One region of the Sphingobacterium sp. UBA2610 genome, then DNA from elsewhere that is predicted to be linked to it. Evidence: riboswitches for the same ligand, from Rfam matches in the RefSeq annotation. Region 1 holds a riboswitch; each other region holds the start of a gene.
The links. A riboswitch is a leader RNA that binds a small molecule or an ion and turns the genes downstream of it on or off. The one in region 1 is predicted to bind S-adenosylmethionine.

Region 1 (4,197 bases):
GTTCTGGATCATTGGCCCCGATCCACAGGCGAAGGATGAATGGCTGCTGTTTCCTTTAATGGTCATATTTAGCGGTATTCTGGTCCTGAACATGTCCTATACAGTTTATTTCTACGTCGCTGTTTACCACAGGCAAAAAATATTGATTTTAGAACAGAAAGAAACTATCCTGCAGCAGGAATCAAGAACGATAGATCTCCAGGAGCAGATTGAGCTGCTTTCTCCGGGCATCGAAGAGCTGAAAGAGATCCTGGAAACAGCAGGGGAAGATAGAGATGTGGATTCAATGGATGAAATAGACTCAGCTCTGTTAAGATCCATGGATCTGGAACAGGAAGTATTCCTGCTCAATAATAAAATCTTGTCCCAAAAGATATCCTATAAGGATATCGGGATTTTTACTTATAAAAATGGTATAGTCAGCCTTTATTTAAGAACTGCGATGGACGAAAATCTGACTTGTGGCGAGCAGCGCAGTTTAAAGGAAGTTGTCAATAGCACGAAGGGATTTGTACAAAAGATAGACCGGGATAAGGCTATACCTTTGGATATGATCCAAGCTTGCCTGCAACTGAAACGGGGCCGATTGCGTATCCTGCTCAAAATCCCTTTTGAGGGAAGGTATAATTTTGAGGTATCCGATAAAATTGCAAAACATATCAGAGAATGGGTCATGATGCAGGTGCCAATAGAAAAGGAGCAATAAAATTGAATAGATGAACTTTAATAGATAGATTATGGAAAAAGTAAGGGACAATACCTGGAAATGCCGAGCTACTGGTAAAGTTGGATTTCCTTCTTTAATTGAGGCGCAATGGGCAATGCTTCACTTTAAGTTCAGATCCCGGATGAAAAACAAACTGGATGGTAAACGTATCAAACACAGGATGGGTAAAGATGCCTGCAAAAGGGCTTATTATTGTAAGTTCTGTAAAGGTTACCATATTACCACTTGGGAAAAAGGTCACTTTAATAATTACAAGACCAAAGCCGAATCCTGGGAGATACCGAAAGGATTAGGAAATTGGAATTATTCAATAGAATAATCCCGTGGTCTATTTTCTATTCTAATTTTTTTCCTCTATAATATTCATTCCAGCTATCCTTCGCATAACCTTTGCCCAGATATTTAAATGTAAAAGCAGTTGCATCTTTTATCTCCTGACCAAAATAATAGACTTTCCAGCTATCTTTGCTGTATCCATCACCGAGAAGAACAAAGCTTTGGTCGGATACATCTTTTAGTCGATTGCCTCTATAATAGACATTCCAACTGTCTTTGGCATATCCTTCATCCAGTATTTTAAAGCTGGGCGCAGAGACATCTTTAATCTTAACGCCACGATAATAGGCATTCCAACTATCTTTGGCATATCCCCAACCAAGTGATTGGAAAGAATGTGGCGATACATCTTTAATCTTAACGCCACGATAATAGGCATTCCAGTTGTCTATTGCATAAGCATTGCCGAGGTCTTTGAAAGATCGTGCATCGACACCTTCGACCATCTTATCCCTGTAGAAGATCCGGTTGCCTATGTTGACATAATCGTTTTCTCTGTCATGTCGAAACGTCGTCTGAGACGTAGATCTTTTATTGTGACGACCTTGTTGAGCAATACTTTTCTCCAATATACATAGCAATGCAAAGGAAATAACAAGCATATTTTTTAAGTGGATAAAGGCCATAATGTATCTGTTTTATAATATGATATTTATATTGAATCCCTCCTTTATGACCAAGATAATTCACCGAAGGTTTAATCATTTTATCATTTTATTTCTCGTTATCCTTATCCGTTTCAAATGCAACTATTTTGGAATCCAAATATTTTTTTGTATATTGCTGGTTATGAGTTTTAAAGAAAAATTAGAGAACTGGCGCACGTCAATCAATCGCGCCGGTAGTGGTGAGGAATTGTATATTTTGCTTTTGAACTATAAAAGGTTTATCAACAAAAATTGGGTGGACGATTTTGGCGATCCGGGCAACTGGAAATCGGAATTAAATCAGGTCATCAGCAAAGTAAGAAACAAGGTGGATGTAGCAGATATCAGAGCCTGCCAAGATTTATCGTCCTATCAGGACGATGCCCGGCAGACCGCACATTCACTCAATCATACGTTAAAATATCATCACTCATTGACAAAAGGGTAGGCTAGGCCTACCTTTTTTTGCCGATAACGATTACTGTAAAGGAATCAGGACATTCTGTTCCAAGCGTACAGGGACATGCTTCACCGAGGTAAAACCGTCTTCCTTGGAAATGATGTTGGAAAGATCCAATCCTCTTTTGGAGAACGTACTGATCAAAGCTGTTCTAAAGGTTGCCTTGGCTGAACCCCAGCCTTGTCCCAAAATGGTGTCATTGTTGAGCTGTATCAGTTCATCTGTTGAGTAATAACTGAATTTTTCCAGTAAGTGTTGGTAAAGATTTGTTGTAGTAGCCATACAATTTAAAAATTTAAAGGATTAAACCATAAACTGTATCCAGATCTTGTTGGGGAAAATAATCGTTCAGCGACGTTTATTTTGGTCGAAACCCGTATTAATTTACCACCGCGGTGCCTGCACTCGGTTGGTATTGCATCATGCAATTCTGAATACTCTACAAATATAGTAGATTATTTTTTATAATAAAAAATATTTTTGTTTTTAAGGGTAAATGGGCGTTAGCAACAGGAATACGGAGGTCAAAAGCGAGGCGCGTGGTTGGCTGTGATTTGGTTATGAAGCGGATAGCTGGGCGAAAAATTTATCATGTTACTGTAATCTCATCGAAAATACTTTTAAAAATAGAGATAAGACAATACTTTTGCGCCATGAATAGAATTGCGGAAATTAACGAATACATTGCTGCCGAACGCGAGGTATTATTGCAACACCCTTTATATCGTAAGATCAAAACGATCAAGAATCTACGTTCTTTTACAGAAGGGCATGTGTACGCTGTATGGGATTTTATGTCTTTACTAAAAGCTTTACAGATTAAATTGACCTGTACGACTTTACCTTGGTTTGCGAGTGAGCATCCATCAACACGCTATCTAATCAACGAAATTGTATTGGCTGAGGAGTCGGATGAATACATTGATGGCCGCCGTTTGAGCCATTTTGAGATGTATCTGGACGCCATGGATGCCATGGGTGCCGACCTTCATCTGGTCAACAAATTTATTGCTCAAGCCAAAAAATCGAGCAACATATTCGATGTCATTGCAACGACCACATTGGACAAGCGGATCAAAGACTTTTTGAATTTTACATTCGAAGTGATTGCTGAGGGCGAGGTGCATAAAATTGCTGCAGCATTTACATTTGGACGCGAAGATCTTATCCCGGGAATGTTTACCTCTATTTTGGAAGAAATTAAAACAAACTTTCCTACAGCCAATCTGGATAGCTTTATTTATTATTTTCAACGCCATATTGATCTTGACGGCGACGAGCATGGACCGTTGGCGATGCAGATGATCACAGATCTTGCGAAGGACGATGAGGTTAAATGGACGGAAATGAAAGAGATCAGTAAAGTTGCGCTACAAAAGAGAATCCAGTTGTGGAATGCAATAGAAGATTCCTTATACGGATAATCTATTATTATACCGTCGAGAAAGGCCTTTCAAATCATGATTTGAAAGGCCTTTTTTATGTGCTGTAAAAAAGGATATTGTAAGGACTTCTTGGCAGATATTGGTCTTTTTGTTTGAATTGATGAAAAAATGTCTTTTTTCCATAACATATTGGCGTTTGTGAAGAAATCCAAGTTCCAATAAGTGTCTAAGTTTGCAACGCAAAAAAATTACATAGCACACGTGAACTTTTTTCCTCCCTATTGGGCAAAAGGCATACTAACCATGGGATTGTTAGTATGCGCTATTTCGGACACCTTCGCCCTCGATTCTTTGCGTATGTCGCTGAAAGACATGATCGACAAAGCACTACAAAACAGTAAATACATCGAGCAGTCCTATTTGCAGCTCAAAGAAACTGAGGTGGCAGTACAGCAGCAACGCATGGAGTTGCTCCCTAAGATTTCCGCCAGAGCTTCTGCTAGTTATGCAAGTAATATGCCTGTATATGACCAGGGGCTTTTAAATAAACCTTCCCAGCATGATATCATTCATTACTTGTACGATAGCGGCCTGGATTTTTATCTGAACCTCTACAATGGGCATCGGGACCTAATGAAAATA
Region 2 (4,197 bases), on a different contig from region 1:
TCAATCCTTTAGCTCCGCCATCAGGGTGATTGGCGTAAAAGGTTCGATCAGTTGTAATGGCAAGACGTTGACTTTCATTGAATGCAATACCCCATGGTGAATGGACGGCATTTGTTCCAACCACAATGAGATGGCTGATGGCTATACTATGCGATGCAGCCCATTCCAACGCTTGTTGACCGCCTAATGAGCCCCCGATAAGGATCTCGATGTTTTTGACCTCCAAGTGGTCTGCAAGGAATTGATGTGCGTTGACCAAATCTCTTACTGTAAATTCGGGAAAAGATAGGTAATAGGGCTGTCCCGTTGCTGGGTTTACAGATAGCGGATTACTGCTATTATATGCTGATCCTATAACATTGGCACAAATAATATAATAATCGTTTGAATCAAACAATTCACCTGTTCCAAAAAGACCGGACCACCAATCCAGCACATCTGCATTGGCCGTTAGTGCATGGCAAACCCAGATCACATTACTGCGATCTGCGTTGGGTTTGCCAAATGTTTCATAACTGATTTGTAAATCAGTAAGCTCTCTTCCATTTTCAAATACAAAAGGCTCCGGGTGCAGATATATATGCTTACTCATTTTACGTTTAAGTTTTAAGCCGAAAAAATCTGATTATTTAATTTTATCAAAAGCTTGTTGTAAATCGGCTTTGATATCATCAATATGTTCTATTCCTACAGAAAGCCGTAATAAGCCTTTGAACACTCCAGCATTGGCTTGATCTTCATCACTCAATTGTTGATGAGTCGTCGCTGCTGGGTGGATAATCAATGACTTGGTATCACCAACATTGGCCAAGTGACTGATTAATTCTAAGCTGTCGATAAAGCTATTGGCCTTTTGTGCTGCGTCACCTTTGAGTTGGAAAGAAAGCACTGCACCATAGCCATTTTTAAGGTATTTTTGTGCGTTAGCGAAGCTTGGAGAGCTTTTTAATCCCGGATAATTTACTTTTTCTACCTGTGGATGCGCCTCCAGCCATTTAGCGACCTCTAAGGTATTGTCTACATGGCGTTGCACCCGTAAAGACAGGGTTTCAAGCCCTTGTAATAGTAAGAATGAATTGAAAGGGGAGAGTGCCGGCCCGAAATCCCGTAGGCCCTCCACACGTGCCCGAATGGCAAATTGAATATTTCCAAATGGTCCGCTTTCACCAAAAACTTCGGAAAATACTAAGCCATGATAGCCTTCAGATGGTTCCGAAAATTGGGGATATTTTCCGTTGCCCCAATTATAGTTTCCACCGTCGACGATGACACCGCCAATGCTTGTGCCATGTCCACCAATCCATTTAGTTGCCGATTCAACAACGACATTTGCACCATACTCCAAAGGTTTAAATAAATAACCTCCGGCTCCAAAAGTATTATCGACGATTAATGGTAAGTCATATTTTTTTGCTACGGCAGCAATTTTCTCAAAGTCGGGAATATTGAAACTTGGGTTTCCAATTGTTTCAACATAGATCGCCTTTGTTTTATCATCAATGAGCGCTTCAATTTTATCGGCCTCGGCGTCCGTTGCAAAACGAGCTTCGATGCCCAGGCGTTTAAAAGAAACTTTAAACTGGTTGAATGTACCGCCGTATAAGTTGGATCCTGCAACAAAATTGTCACCACTTTCCAAAATATTATTTAAAGCTATAAACTGTGCCGCCTGGCCGGATGCAACAGCAACAGCTGCAACTCCGCCTTCCAGTGCCGCAATACGTTGTTCGAAAACATCCGTAGTAGGGTTCATAATCCGTGTATAAATATTACCGAACTGCTTTAATGCAAATAAGTTTGCGCCGTGTTCGGCATTTTCAAATACAAAAGATGTTGTTTGATATATAGGAACTGCTCTAGATCCCGTAGTAGGGTCAGCGACTTGACCAGCGTGGACCTGGAGAGTTTCGAATTTTAAATTTTTGTTTGAAGACATAATATATCAGATTTTAAGGGTTCAAAAAGAAATTGCAAAGTAAAAAGAGAAGCATACACACCTCCTTGAAGGGTCTGTTAAATCTTTATCCAAGAAAACGGAAATGATTTTTAACAAGCATGGAAGTGCATATGCATACGCATTCGCATCGATACAATTGTACGATGGGTTACACTTTCGCTTATCGTGCGGTTCACTTGTGTTGAACCTGAATTTTTAATGGACTTCAGTAATTTAATAATCATTGTCTTATGTCATTTATATGCTCCAAAACGATATTGTTTTGGACAGGAATTGGCACCTTTTCAAACAAATTGAAGGTTGCCAGTGGGTCATTGAGCCAGTCTCTCGCCACTTCTTTATAAATCAAGACCTACTGATGAAGGGAGGTGTTGATTAGAAATCTTCTTTCGAAGACGACACAAATATAAACTCTTTTTTTATTAAAGCAAAAGAAATGCTATTTTTTAGTTAAAGGAATTTTGAATAACATGCCGATTGGCATCACATATCTTCCGATGAAACCGCAAAAGTAACTGTCAATCGGGTATTATGATTTCTTTAAATTGATCCGTTCTGCAGTTTGATTTAAATCTGTTAGAAGAGGTTTAAGCGCATCGATTCTACTATGGATATCATAGGCGAGGTGGCGATTCGTCTTTTTGCTTAACGATAGCGAAAGGCCCACCAAATGGGAATTGACCTGATATGCGAGTGCCTGAAAATGGTGAATATGTGACCAATCCATCCATTTGTGCTCGGGTTCTTTTTTCATTTGATTGATGGCGTCTGAAAACAGGGCCATAGCGGTCTGCGCCTTTTTACGAGCCAGTCGTATATCAAACGAACTTTGTCGTTCGTCCGACAGACGGTTATTGATGATCTGGAAATAATGCGCGTTGTAAAGGGATACCTCTTTTGCCAGCTGAACCATGCCTGTGCTCTGGCGTACAGGTATCAAGAAATAACCCGCTATAGCCAAGAATGCTCCAATCAGTGTGAAAAGTATTCGGCTGCCTAAAATGAGATTGATGTTGCCTTCGAACAGATTGAGCGCAATTACAATTCCCAAGGTAATGAAGATGACACTGACCATATAATTAGATCGGTTGAACAAAAAGAATCCAAAAAGACCCAATGCAGCTATGGTTAGGAGTGCTGGAAGAAAATGAATAGAAATTAAGCAGAACACACCAACTATAATACCCGAGAATGTACCGACAATACGTTCTATATTACGGGTTTTTGTCATTGAAAATGCTGGCCTGGCAACAATAGCGATCGTCAGTAAGATCCAATAGGTATATTTAAAATCCAAAAATAAAATACCGATCAATGCACCTGTTCCAAAAAGAAGAGCCATCCGAACCGCAAATCGAAAAAGCGGATTATTCAGATGGAGTTTACTTTTTAGATCAGCGAGATTACGTAATGGTCGACTGATAAATTGTTGGTACTCGCTGGTGTCAATCTTATCCTGAATTTCCTGATTTTGATAAAAAGCGACCTGGATTCTGTTGAGTACATCAATAATTGCTTCGATGTTGCTTATGATCGAACATAATATACCTTTTGCTGGATCGGCCTGTTGTTCTTGAATTTCTTTTAAATCCCGTAAGAGGGCATTAATTTTAAAGTTATTATGGTATAATTGATGTGCATACCGGAACCTCTTGTTGGGTTGTGAAAAGCTATCGATTTCTAACGCTAATAATTTGATTGTGTGACGAATTAAGGGGAGGCTGCCCGTGTCTGCAAGATTTTTGCGAATTGCATCGTAGTCATGATCAAGCGCAATAATTAACTCATGGAGGTCAATTAATCCATAAACCTGACTGAGCCAATAATTGCTTTTATGCCACTGTTGGCTTATGATTTTTTTTTCTCGAAACAGAAGAGACCTGATTTGTTCCTGCTGTTCGCTGATCTGGCCATGAATTTTTCCTACGCGACTGTACGTAATATTCAAAGGAATATCGGGATCGTAAGACTGTGATCGTATCAATAGAAATTGGGACAATCCATGAAAGCCATTAGCCATGGCATGTTTCAAAGAGCGATAAGGTTGTATATAGGCTTGTAAAAGGCTAAAAAAATAATATATTATGGAACCTGTTGTAATCTGTAAGCCAACCGCAAAGGGGTGTTGTGGGGCCATTCCGATCACAAAACTCATGAGAATCAATGTCATGTTTCCAATTGCAGCATAGCGGGCTCCAAAAATGCCGTATAAGGTGCATATAAAACCGGCTGCCGCTAGC
Region 3 (4,197 bases), on a different contig from region 1:
GCTGAAGCTAAGAAAAAAGAAGAAAAAGCTGCTGCTGTTGCTGCTAAAAATGCTCCTGTAGCAGAAGAAACTGCTGCTGAAGAGACTGAAGCTCCTGCATCAGAAGAAACTGAAGGTTAATTCTTTCATAAAGTATTCGAGAAAGCCGACTCAATCTTGAGCCGGCTTTTTTTGAAACAGCCAATAGGCTAATCGTTTGCCAAATCATGTCTCACAGCTAATCGCCAAATAAGAAAAATATGACTATTGATCAATGCTTTTACATCGGTTACATCAGTAAAACAAGAGGTCTTAAAGGAGAAGTACAACTGTTTTTTGAATTCGAAGAATACGAGAGTTTGGATATCGATGTTGTCTTTGTAGAAGTGAACAAAAAGCTTGTTCCTTATTTTGTTGATGCCATTAAATTTCAAAAAAATAGCACTGCTTATGTAACATTTGAGGATGTGGATCATATCGATAAGGCTCAGGTACTCGTTCGTAAAAAGCTATATCTTTCCAATGATAAAATGCCCGAGCGAGACCCGGATGATTTTAGATATACTGATTTAATCGGATTTTTAGTGATCGATGAAAACCATGGCGAACTGGGGCAAATAACAGATGTTCAGGAATTCCCACAACAATTTGTCGCCACAGTAGATATGGATGGCAAAGAACTGATGTTTCCGCTGTCCGACGATTTGATCTTAGGAATTGATGGCGAAGAGGAGATCATTGAAGTTGAATTGCCTGAGGGATTGGTCGATCTGTATAAGGAATAGGCATATCCCCAAGCTTATTCAATTGAATATCCTATACTTACTATTGCAGTAATTTCTTATCTTGGTCCTTATATATTAATATTACTATTGGGCATAATTATTAATTGATTTTGAAACCGTTATTACTGCTGTTATTCACACTCTCATTGTCTTCGTGTACTTTCTTTGGGAAGAAAAAGGAGTTTCCTGAAGGTAACTACCAAATGATATTGGGCTATCCAAATGATGAGTATCATAAATTAAAAAGAGAATCTCCCCAAAATGTGGAGGCAGATACCTATGGTAATGATCCTATTCTATACCGATCCTTTCTTTCGCTTCATGATAAGGACCAGTTTGTCATGGCGATTGATGATATCTTACTCTTTGGTAAGTACAAATTTGACGGTGATAGATTAGAATTGACGGATGAGAAAAAAGGTAGTGTCGCTTTGGATATTGTTAAAATAAAAAAAGATTTTGTTCAGCTGAGAGGTGATTTTTCACAGTTTAGCTCAGCACGTATACCCACTAGTGAAAGACTTTATATCAACTTTGTGTTAGATAAAACCCTTATCCGGGAAACGCCCAGTAAATTTGATAGCCAAGTGAATTTATGGCGAAATGCTCCGGTAAAATCAGAAAGTGAAAAGGAGATAAAAGCGAGGGCCTTGAATTTCGTAGATTATTCTATCGCTTATTTCCAACACATATCAAGCTCTGGCACCCATCACGATTATCGAATGGATGGTGTCGAATCACCAATTATTTATGCCGAGAATGGCATTGTGCTCAAGGCATGGGCAGATGTTCCTGATTCTTGGAAGGAATTATTTTACAACGAAAAAGAGGCATTAGTCGCCTATCACTATTTATTTGACGGATTTAAATATGGATCGAAAGAAGAGTACCATGTTCGGGGACTCTTATTGATCACATTTTATCTCAAAAATTTACGGAATTCTTTGGCAGCTAATCTTTAGCCAATGTTCTTGTGGCATAGTCAATCTCTTCGCTGTCTATGATCCTCGATCGTTAATTCTACTGGTTTTTCTAGGTCTTTAACTCTTGGTAGCGCGAAGAATCCTGTCGTTGCATGGACACAAAGCTAAAGTGACGTTGAAACATCGTTTATTGAAGTCTTTTTGCTGCTATTTTTGCCTTTTCGAAAAAATATTTTTGTCTTTTGATTTTTTAAAACGATATTAGCAACGCTTATAGAGAAAGGCCGAGGGAATAGACCCGTTGAAGCCTTAGCAACCTGTATTGTTCAAGGTGCTAAATTCTACCCTACTCCATGTGGGAAAGATAAGTTACATGTAGATAAACGATTCCTCGACGTGTGCGTTTCGATGTAAGCCAACCAAACTAAAAACAGTTTTTTAATGAAGATTATCGATCATATCCAGAATGCCAAAGGAAAAACATTGTTTTCTTTTGAGCTATTGCCACCGGCGAAAGGGCAGGGCATCCAAAGTATTTTTAAAACCATGGATGAACTGATGGAGTTTAAACCTCCTTTTATCGACGTCACCTACCATCGGGAAGATTATATCTATAAAGAGCATGCGAGTGGATTACTGGAACGTGTTTCCTATCGTAAACGTCCTGGGACAGTGGCGATATGTGCGGCCATCATGAATAAATATAAAGTGGATGCGGTGCCACATTTGATATGTGGGGGTTTTACAAAAGAGGAAACTGAAAATGCATTGATCGATTTGAACTTCCTGGGGATAGATAACGTTTTGGTGTTGCGGGGTGATGCACGTAAGGGCGATGCCGATTTTATACCAACCGATGGTGGACATGCTTTTGCAACAGACCTATTGGAACAGGTAACCGATATGAATAAAGGAAAGTATCTGCATGAAGACATTATCACGTCGGAAAAGACTGATTTTTGCATCGGAGTAGCCGGGTATCCCGAAAAGCATTTTGAATCTCCAAATTTCAATACTGATTTTAAATATCTGAAACAAAAAGTCGATATGGGAGCAGAGTTTATTGTGACTCAGATGTTCTTTAATGTTGAAAAATACAAGGAATTTGTAACAAAATGTAGGGACAATGGAATCCATGTGCCCATTATTCCGGGATTAAAACCACTGACAACAAAAAAGCAATTGGTGACCTTGCCAAGAATTTTTCATTTAGATATTCCAGAGGAACTGAGTGACGCTGTCGCGGCATGTAAAACGAATGCCGACGTCAGACAGGTAGGTGAAGAGTGGTTGGTACAACAGTGTCAGGAGCTGATTAAATTTGGCGCTCCGGTATTACATTTTTATACGATGAGTAATCCTGGTCCAACAAAGAAGATTGTTGAAAAACTAGCCTAACTCATAAAATGATAAAAAAGGGAGCAGATAAGCTCCCTTTTTTATGATAATATTCATTGTGAAAGCCTGAAATAGGTTGAAAGTCTCGGCAGCGTGGTTTAGGTCGATCTCTATATTCAGTGTTGAATAGCCTGTTTACAGTCAGGTACTGGTGTTAAATAGTGTTAATTCGTGTGTCGGAGTCAGGATAACTTTTTAACTTAAAGTGCTAAAAAGGATTTTAACAATAGACCAATTGACCTTATGACGTACAATAGATTAAATTCTCTACTCGGTTTTGCTTGCGGACTAATTGCCACCTGTGTATATATCGCTACAGTTGAAAAGACGGTAAGCTGGTGGGATTGCGGTGAATTTATAGCCTGTGCCTATAAATTGGAGGTGGCACATCAACCGGGAGCACCATTGTTTCTTCTTATTCAGAATATATTTTCTAATCTCGCTTTAGGGAATAAGGGGCAGATCGCCTATTGGATGAATATAGGTTCTGCAGTTTGCAGTGGAATTACTGTTACCTTTTTATTTTGGACAATAACCGCCATTGCTAAAAAGCTACTCAACAAAGACAAACAAGCTTCTTTGTCAACCTACCTGCAGATCTTCGGCGCAGGAGTTGTCGGTACAATGGCATTTAGTTTCAGCGATTCATTTTGGTATTCGGCAGTAGAATCTGAAGTTTATGCAATGTCTTCCTTATGTACAGCAGTTGTATTTTGGGCAATTTTAAAGTGGGAAGTCCGTGCAGATGAAGACGGTAGCGATCGTTGGCTGGTTTTTATTGCTTTTGTTATGGGGCTTTCGATCGGAGTGCATCTATTAAATCTTTTAGCAATCCCGGCTATCGCGATGGTTGTTTATTTCCGAAGAGCGAGACAGGTTAATGCGAAAGGGACAATAAAAGCTTTCCTCGTCGGAGTGCTGATCTTGGGGGCCGTTTTGTGGGGAATTATTCAATGGTTAGTCGGTCTAGCGGCTAAAGTGGATCTCGTATTTGTGAACTCATTGGGAATGGGATTTGGTACCGGAATTTTTTTCTCGTGCCTATTATTGGGGGGATTGATAATTTACGGTCTATATTATTCCTATAAAAAGCAGAAATATACACTCAATAC
Region 4 (4,197 bases), on a different contig from region 1:
CTGAAGGCGATTGAAGATCGGATTAAAGGAAAACAGGAAATTAAGAACGGGAACGAAAAGGAAAACAAGAAAGAACGGAAGAACAGCCGAAAATAATCTCACCTTATTCGGATAACAGTTTTTATTTTGAACGAAGCCCAATAAAGAAGCCCTAGCTGAAATTTCAGCTAGGGCTTTATCAATATAGTTTAAGAATTATTCTGCTCTTAAGATTTTCGCAGCCTCAACCATAGACTCTAAAGCCGCTTTGGTTTCTGGCCAAGCACGAGTTTTCAAACCACAGTCAGGATTAACCCAAAGTTGTTCTGCTGGAACTACTGCTTTTGCTTTGCGCAATAGATCTACCATCTCATCTTTGCTTGGAACACGTGGTGAGTGAATGTCATAAACACCTGGACCAATATCATTTGGATATTTGAAATCACCGGCGAAAGCATTCAATAATTTCATTTGAGAACGTGAAGTCTCAATCGTGATAACATCGGCATCCATTGCAGCGATATCTTCGATCACATTATTGAACTCAGAATAACACATGTGTGTGTGAATCTGTGTATCGTCTTCAACATTTGATGAAGAGACACGGAAAGCACGTACTGCCCAGTTCAAGTAATCTTTTTGATCAGCTTTACGTAACGGTAATCCTTCACGGATAGCTGGTTCATCGATTTGTATGATTTTGATACCTGCTTTTTCCAAGGCTTGTACTTCATCCAAGATCGCCAATGCAATTTGGTAAGTCGTTGTTGAGCGCGGTTGATCGTTACGTACGAAAGACCATTGTAAGATTGTTACGGGACCAGTCAACATACCTTTAACCGGACGATTTGTCAATGATTGTGCATATGAAGACCAACGGACAGTCATATCTTCAGGACGGTATACGTCACCATAGATAATCGGAGGTTTTACACAACGTGAACCGTAAGATTGTACCCAACCATTTTGTGTGAAAGCGTAACCAGCCAATTGTTCACCGAAGTATTCAACCATGTCATTACGTTCGAATTCGCCGTGTACTAATACGTCGATATCCAATTGCTCTTGAAGACGGATGGTGTTTTCTGTTTCTTCTGCGATTGCTTTATCGTATTCTGCCTGCGTAATAGCACCCTTTTTCAGATCTGCTCTCCATTTACGAACATCTTTCGTTTGTGGGAATGAACCGATAGTTGTGGTCGGGAACGCCGGTAAGTTGAATTTCGCTTGTTGCGCTGCTTTACGGTCTGCAAATGCTGAAGTGCGTTTTGCATCGTCATCAGTAATATTGCTTGTACGTGTTTTAACCTCTGGTTTGTGGATCAATGGAGAGGTACGGCGGCTTTCAGCAGCCGCTTTGTTCGCTTCGAAGCGTTTTGCTGTTTCAGCATCAACTTCTCCCTCCGCTAGTACGGCTAAGTCTTTTACTTCAGCTAATTTTTGTTTAGCAAATGCTAACCAGTTTTTTACTTCAGCTGGTAGCGATTGTTCATTGTGTTCATTGTCTAAGTCAAAAGGAACGTGCAACAGTGATGAAGAAGGAGCTACCCATACACGGTCTTTTCCTAATGCATCAACAGCCTGTTTGATTTTAACCAATGATTTTTCGTAATCATTTTTCCAGATGTTACGGCCTTCAACAATACCTAAAGATAATGTTAATGAAGCAGGAACTTTAGCCAATACCGTATCCAATTGATTTTCACCGCGTACCAGATCCAAATGTAAAGCATGGATAGGTAGGTTAACTGCGATATCTTCGTTGTCTTTTAAAGATTCGAAGTAAGTCGTTGCGATTAATTTGATATTTTTTGCTGCTGCAGCTAATTTTTCGAAAGTAGGTTGATATAAAGCTTTTACTTTAGCATCTAAATCCAATGCTAAGAAAGGCTCGTCAATCTGAACATATTGTGCACCAGCATCAGCTAGTTTAGCTAGTATTTGCTCATATACTGGAATAAGTTTATCCAATAAATCGATACGGTCGAAGCCAGCTTCTTTTTCTTTACCGATCAAAAGGTATGTAATAGGACCTAATAGAACTGGTTTAGTATCGATGCCCAATGATTTTGCTTCGTTGTATTCATTTAAGAATTTTTCGGAAGTCAATTTGAATTCTTGATCTTTGGTGAATTCTGGTACCATGTAGTGGTAGTTCGTATCCAACCACTTGGTCATTTCCATTGCAGTCACGTCGATTCCTTCTTGTTGGAAACCGCGCGCCATGGCAAAATATAGATCTAAACTGTAATTGTTGTCTACTTTATTCAATAAAGAATGGTAGCGAGCAGGAATTGCACCAACAGTGAGGGTTAAATCCAATACTTGATCGTAAAAAGAGAAATCATTGGAAGGGATCAAATCTATTCCAGCATCTTTTTGTGTTTTCCAATTGCCTTCACGAATTTTTTTTGCTGTGTCCAATAATTCCTCAACAGAAGATTTTTTAGCCCAATAGGCCTCATTGGCTTTTTTCAATTCGCGGAACGCGCCCACACGAGGGTAACCTAAATTGTTAGTCAATAACATAATGAATGTTTTTAATATTTCTTTTTCAACTATATTTCTTGCTAGAGAGAGAAGGACACACTAGAATTTGGTGACTTCGGCTTATCATTCCCATATCAAGTAGGGTAGAATTTAGCACCTTGTCAAGGGACAGGTTGCTAAGGCTTCATCGGGTCTATTCCCTCTGCCTTTCTCTATAAGCGACGCTAAGTTAGAACATTTCTTTTTGAAATGCAAATTTTTTATAAAAGTGCGTCAATTTTTTATATTCTACTAAGGATGAAATTGTTTTGTTCTTTTATTTTCATCCACGAATTCGAGTAAGTCACGCTTGAATACGTGTGTAGCATAAAAAGGGGAATGACTATATTTTTCATTCCCCTTTTTTTAGCTGACCAAAAGTTTGTAACCTTTTCCGTGCACATTGACAATTTCAACTTTGCTATCTTCTTTTAGATATTTACGAAGTTTACTGAGAAATACATCCATACTTCTACCCGTAAAATAGTTATCATCATGCCATATTTTTAACAACGCTTCTTCCCGGGTCAGCACATCATTTTTCTTTAAGCAAAGCAAGCGGAGTAGTTCAGCTTCTTTCGTGGAGAGTTTTTGCATCTGTCCTTTGTAAGAAATCTGCTGACTTGTATAATCAAAGAAATAATCGCCAATTTCAAATTTATCCGCAACCACTTCTTCTTCTTTGTCTCGAACACTGCGTTTCAGCAAAGCATTGATGCGGAGCAATAATTCTTCCACTCGAAAAGGCTTGGTGATATAATCATCTCCTCCTAGCTCAAAGGCTTCGGTCTTATCTTCCATCATCCCCTTTGCTGTGGCAAAGATAATAGGAACAGTATTGTTTGTTTTTCTGATTTCACGTCCAACTGTAAATCCGTCCTTTTTTGGCATCATGACATCAAAAATACAAAGGTCGTAGTTATTTTTTTTGAATTGAGAAATCGCTTCATCTCCATCCGTGCATAATGTGACGTCAAATTTTCCCTTTAATTCGAGATAGTCTTTTAAAAGATCCCCCAAATTAGGATCATCTTCTGCTAATAATATCTTTTGCATAATGAATATATTAATTTTCACCAATGTCCCTTGATGCTGATAAATCAGCCTTCCTCAACCTTTGAAATTTTTTAAAGAGGAAATATACAAAAAAGGAACGTTTTATTTTTTAATAGGCAAAATTACTTCAAAGGTCGTGCCTTTATCTTTTTCACTTTTAACTGTAATTTTTCCGTTCAGCCTTCTCAGAATGTCCTGTACATAACTTAAGCCAAGGCCAAATCCTTTGACATTATGAACATTCCCAGTTGGAATACGGTAAAACTGGTCGAAAATCTTTTGCAGGTGATCCCGGCTCATCCCAATACCATTGTCGGCTATGGTGACAACAATGGTGTCGCCAACATTTTTTGAATTGATGTTGACATGTAAATCTCCTTTGCTGTACTTGATGGCATTATCCAAAAGATTGTAAAATACATTGGAAAAATGTAACTCATCACCAACGACAACATCCTTGGTCGCTGCAAGATCTATACTGAATTTCCCGCCAATATTTTGCATCCGTAGCTGCATACTGTCCGTTACTGCCGAAACAAGATCATTGATGCATACTTCTACCTGGTCGAGTTTTAGCGTTTCTTTTTCTAGTCTTGCCAAATCGAGCACACGTTCAATATGATTTCCGAGTCT

Region 2: another riboswitch for S-adenosylmethionine. It lies ahead of B4Z47_RS00035 (O-acetylhomoserine aminocarboxypropyltransferase/cysteine synthase family protein); the one in region 1 lies ahead of B4Z47_RS04120 (5-oxoprolinase).
Region 3: another riboswitch for S-adenosylmethionine. It lies ahead of B4Z47_RS13430 (methylenetetrahydrofolate reductase); the one in region 1 lies ahead of B4Z47_RS04120 (5-oxoprolinase).
Region 4: another riboswitch for S-adenosylmethionine. It lies ahead of metE (5-methyltetrahydropteroyltriglutamate--homocysteine S-methyltransferase); the one in region 1 lies ahead of B4Z47_RS04120 (5-oxoprolinase).

The regions. Positions count from the first base shown of each region.
Region 1 is NZ_DDKA01000005.1:149,896-154,092, reverse strand. It holds gene B4Z47_RS04140 (hypothetical protein) at 1-706, shown strand, start outside; gene B4Z47_RS04135 (hypothetical protein) at 738-1,046, shown strand; gene B4Z47_RS04130 (DKNYY domain-containing protein) at 1,063-1,689, opposite strand; gene B4Z47_RS04125 (hypothetical protein) at 1,853-2,158, shown strand; gene B4Z47_RS04120 (5-oxoprolinase) at 2,189-2,452, opposite strand; SAM-I-IV-variant riboswitch at 2,520-2,613, opposite strand; gene B4Z47_RS04115 (DUF3050 domain-containing protein) at 2,824-3,594, shown strand; gene B4Z47_RS04110 (TolC family protein) at 3,859-4,197, shown strand, end outside.
Region 2 is NZ_DDKA01000001.1:9,573-13,769, reverse strand. It holds gene B4Z47_RS00040 (homoserine O-acetyltransferase family protein) at 1-592, opposite strand, end outside; gene B4Z47_RS00035 (O-acetylhomoserine aminocarboxypropyltransferase/cysteine synthase family protein) at 626-1,936, opposite strand; SAM riboswitch class I at 2,192-2,304, opposite strand; gene B4Z47_RS00030 (FUSC family protein) at 2,487-4,197, opposite strand, start outside.
Region 3 is NZ_DDKA01000019.1:166,012-170,208, reverse strand. It holds gene B4Z47_RS13445 (30S ribosomal protein S16) at 1-120, shown strand, start outside; gene rimM (ribosome maturation factor RimM) at 240-764, shown strand; gene B4Z47_RS13435 (hypothetical protein) at 875-1,726, shown strand; SAM riboswitch class I at 1,956-2,058, shown strand; gene B4Z47_RS13430 (methylenetetrahydrofolate reductase) at 2,129-3,085, shown strand; gene B4Z47_RS13425 (DUF2723 domain-containing protein) at 3,329-4,197, shown strand, end outside.
Region 4 is NZ_DDKA01000017.1:164,922-169,118, forward strand. It holds gene B4Z47_RS11735 (hypothetical protein) at 1-96, shown strand, start outside; gene metE (5-methyltetrahydropteroyltriglutamate--homocysteine S-methyltransferase) at 196-2,508, opposite strand; SAM riboswitch class I at 2,587-2,690, opposite strand; gene B4Z47_RS11745 (response regulator transcription factor) at 2,875-3,564, opposite strand; gene B4Z47_RS11750 (sensor histidine kinase) at 3,667-4,197, opposite strand, start outside.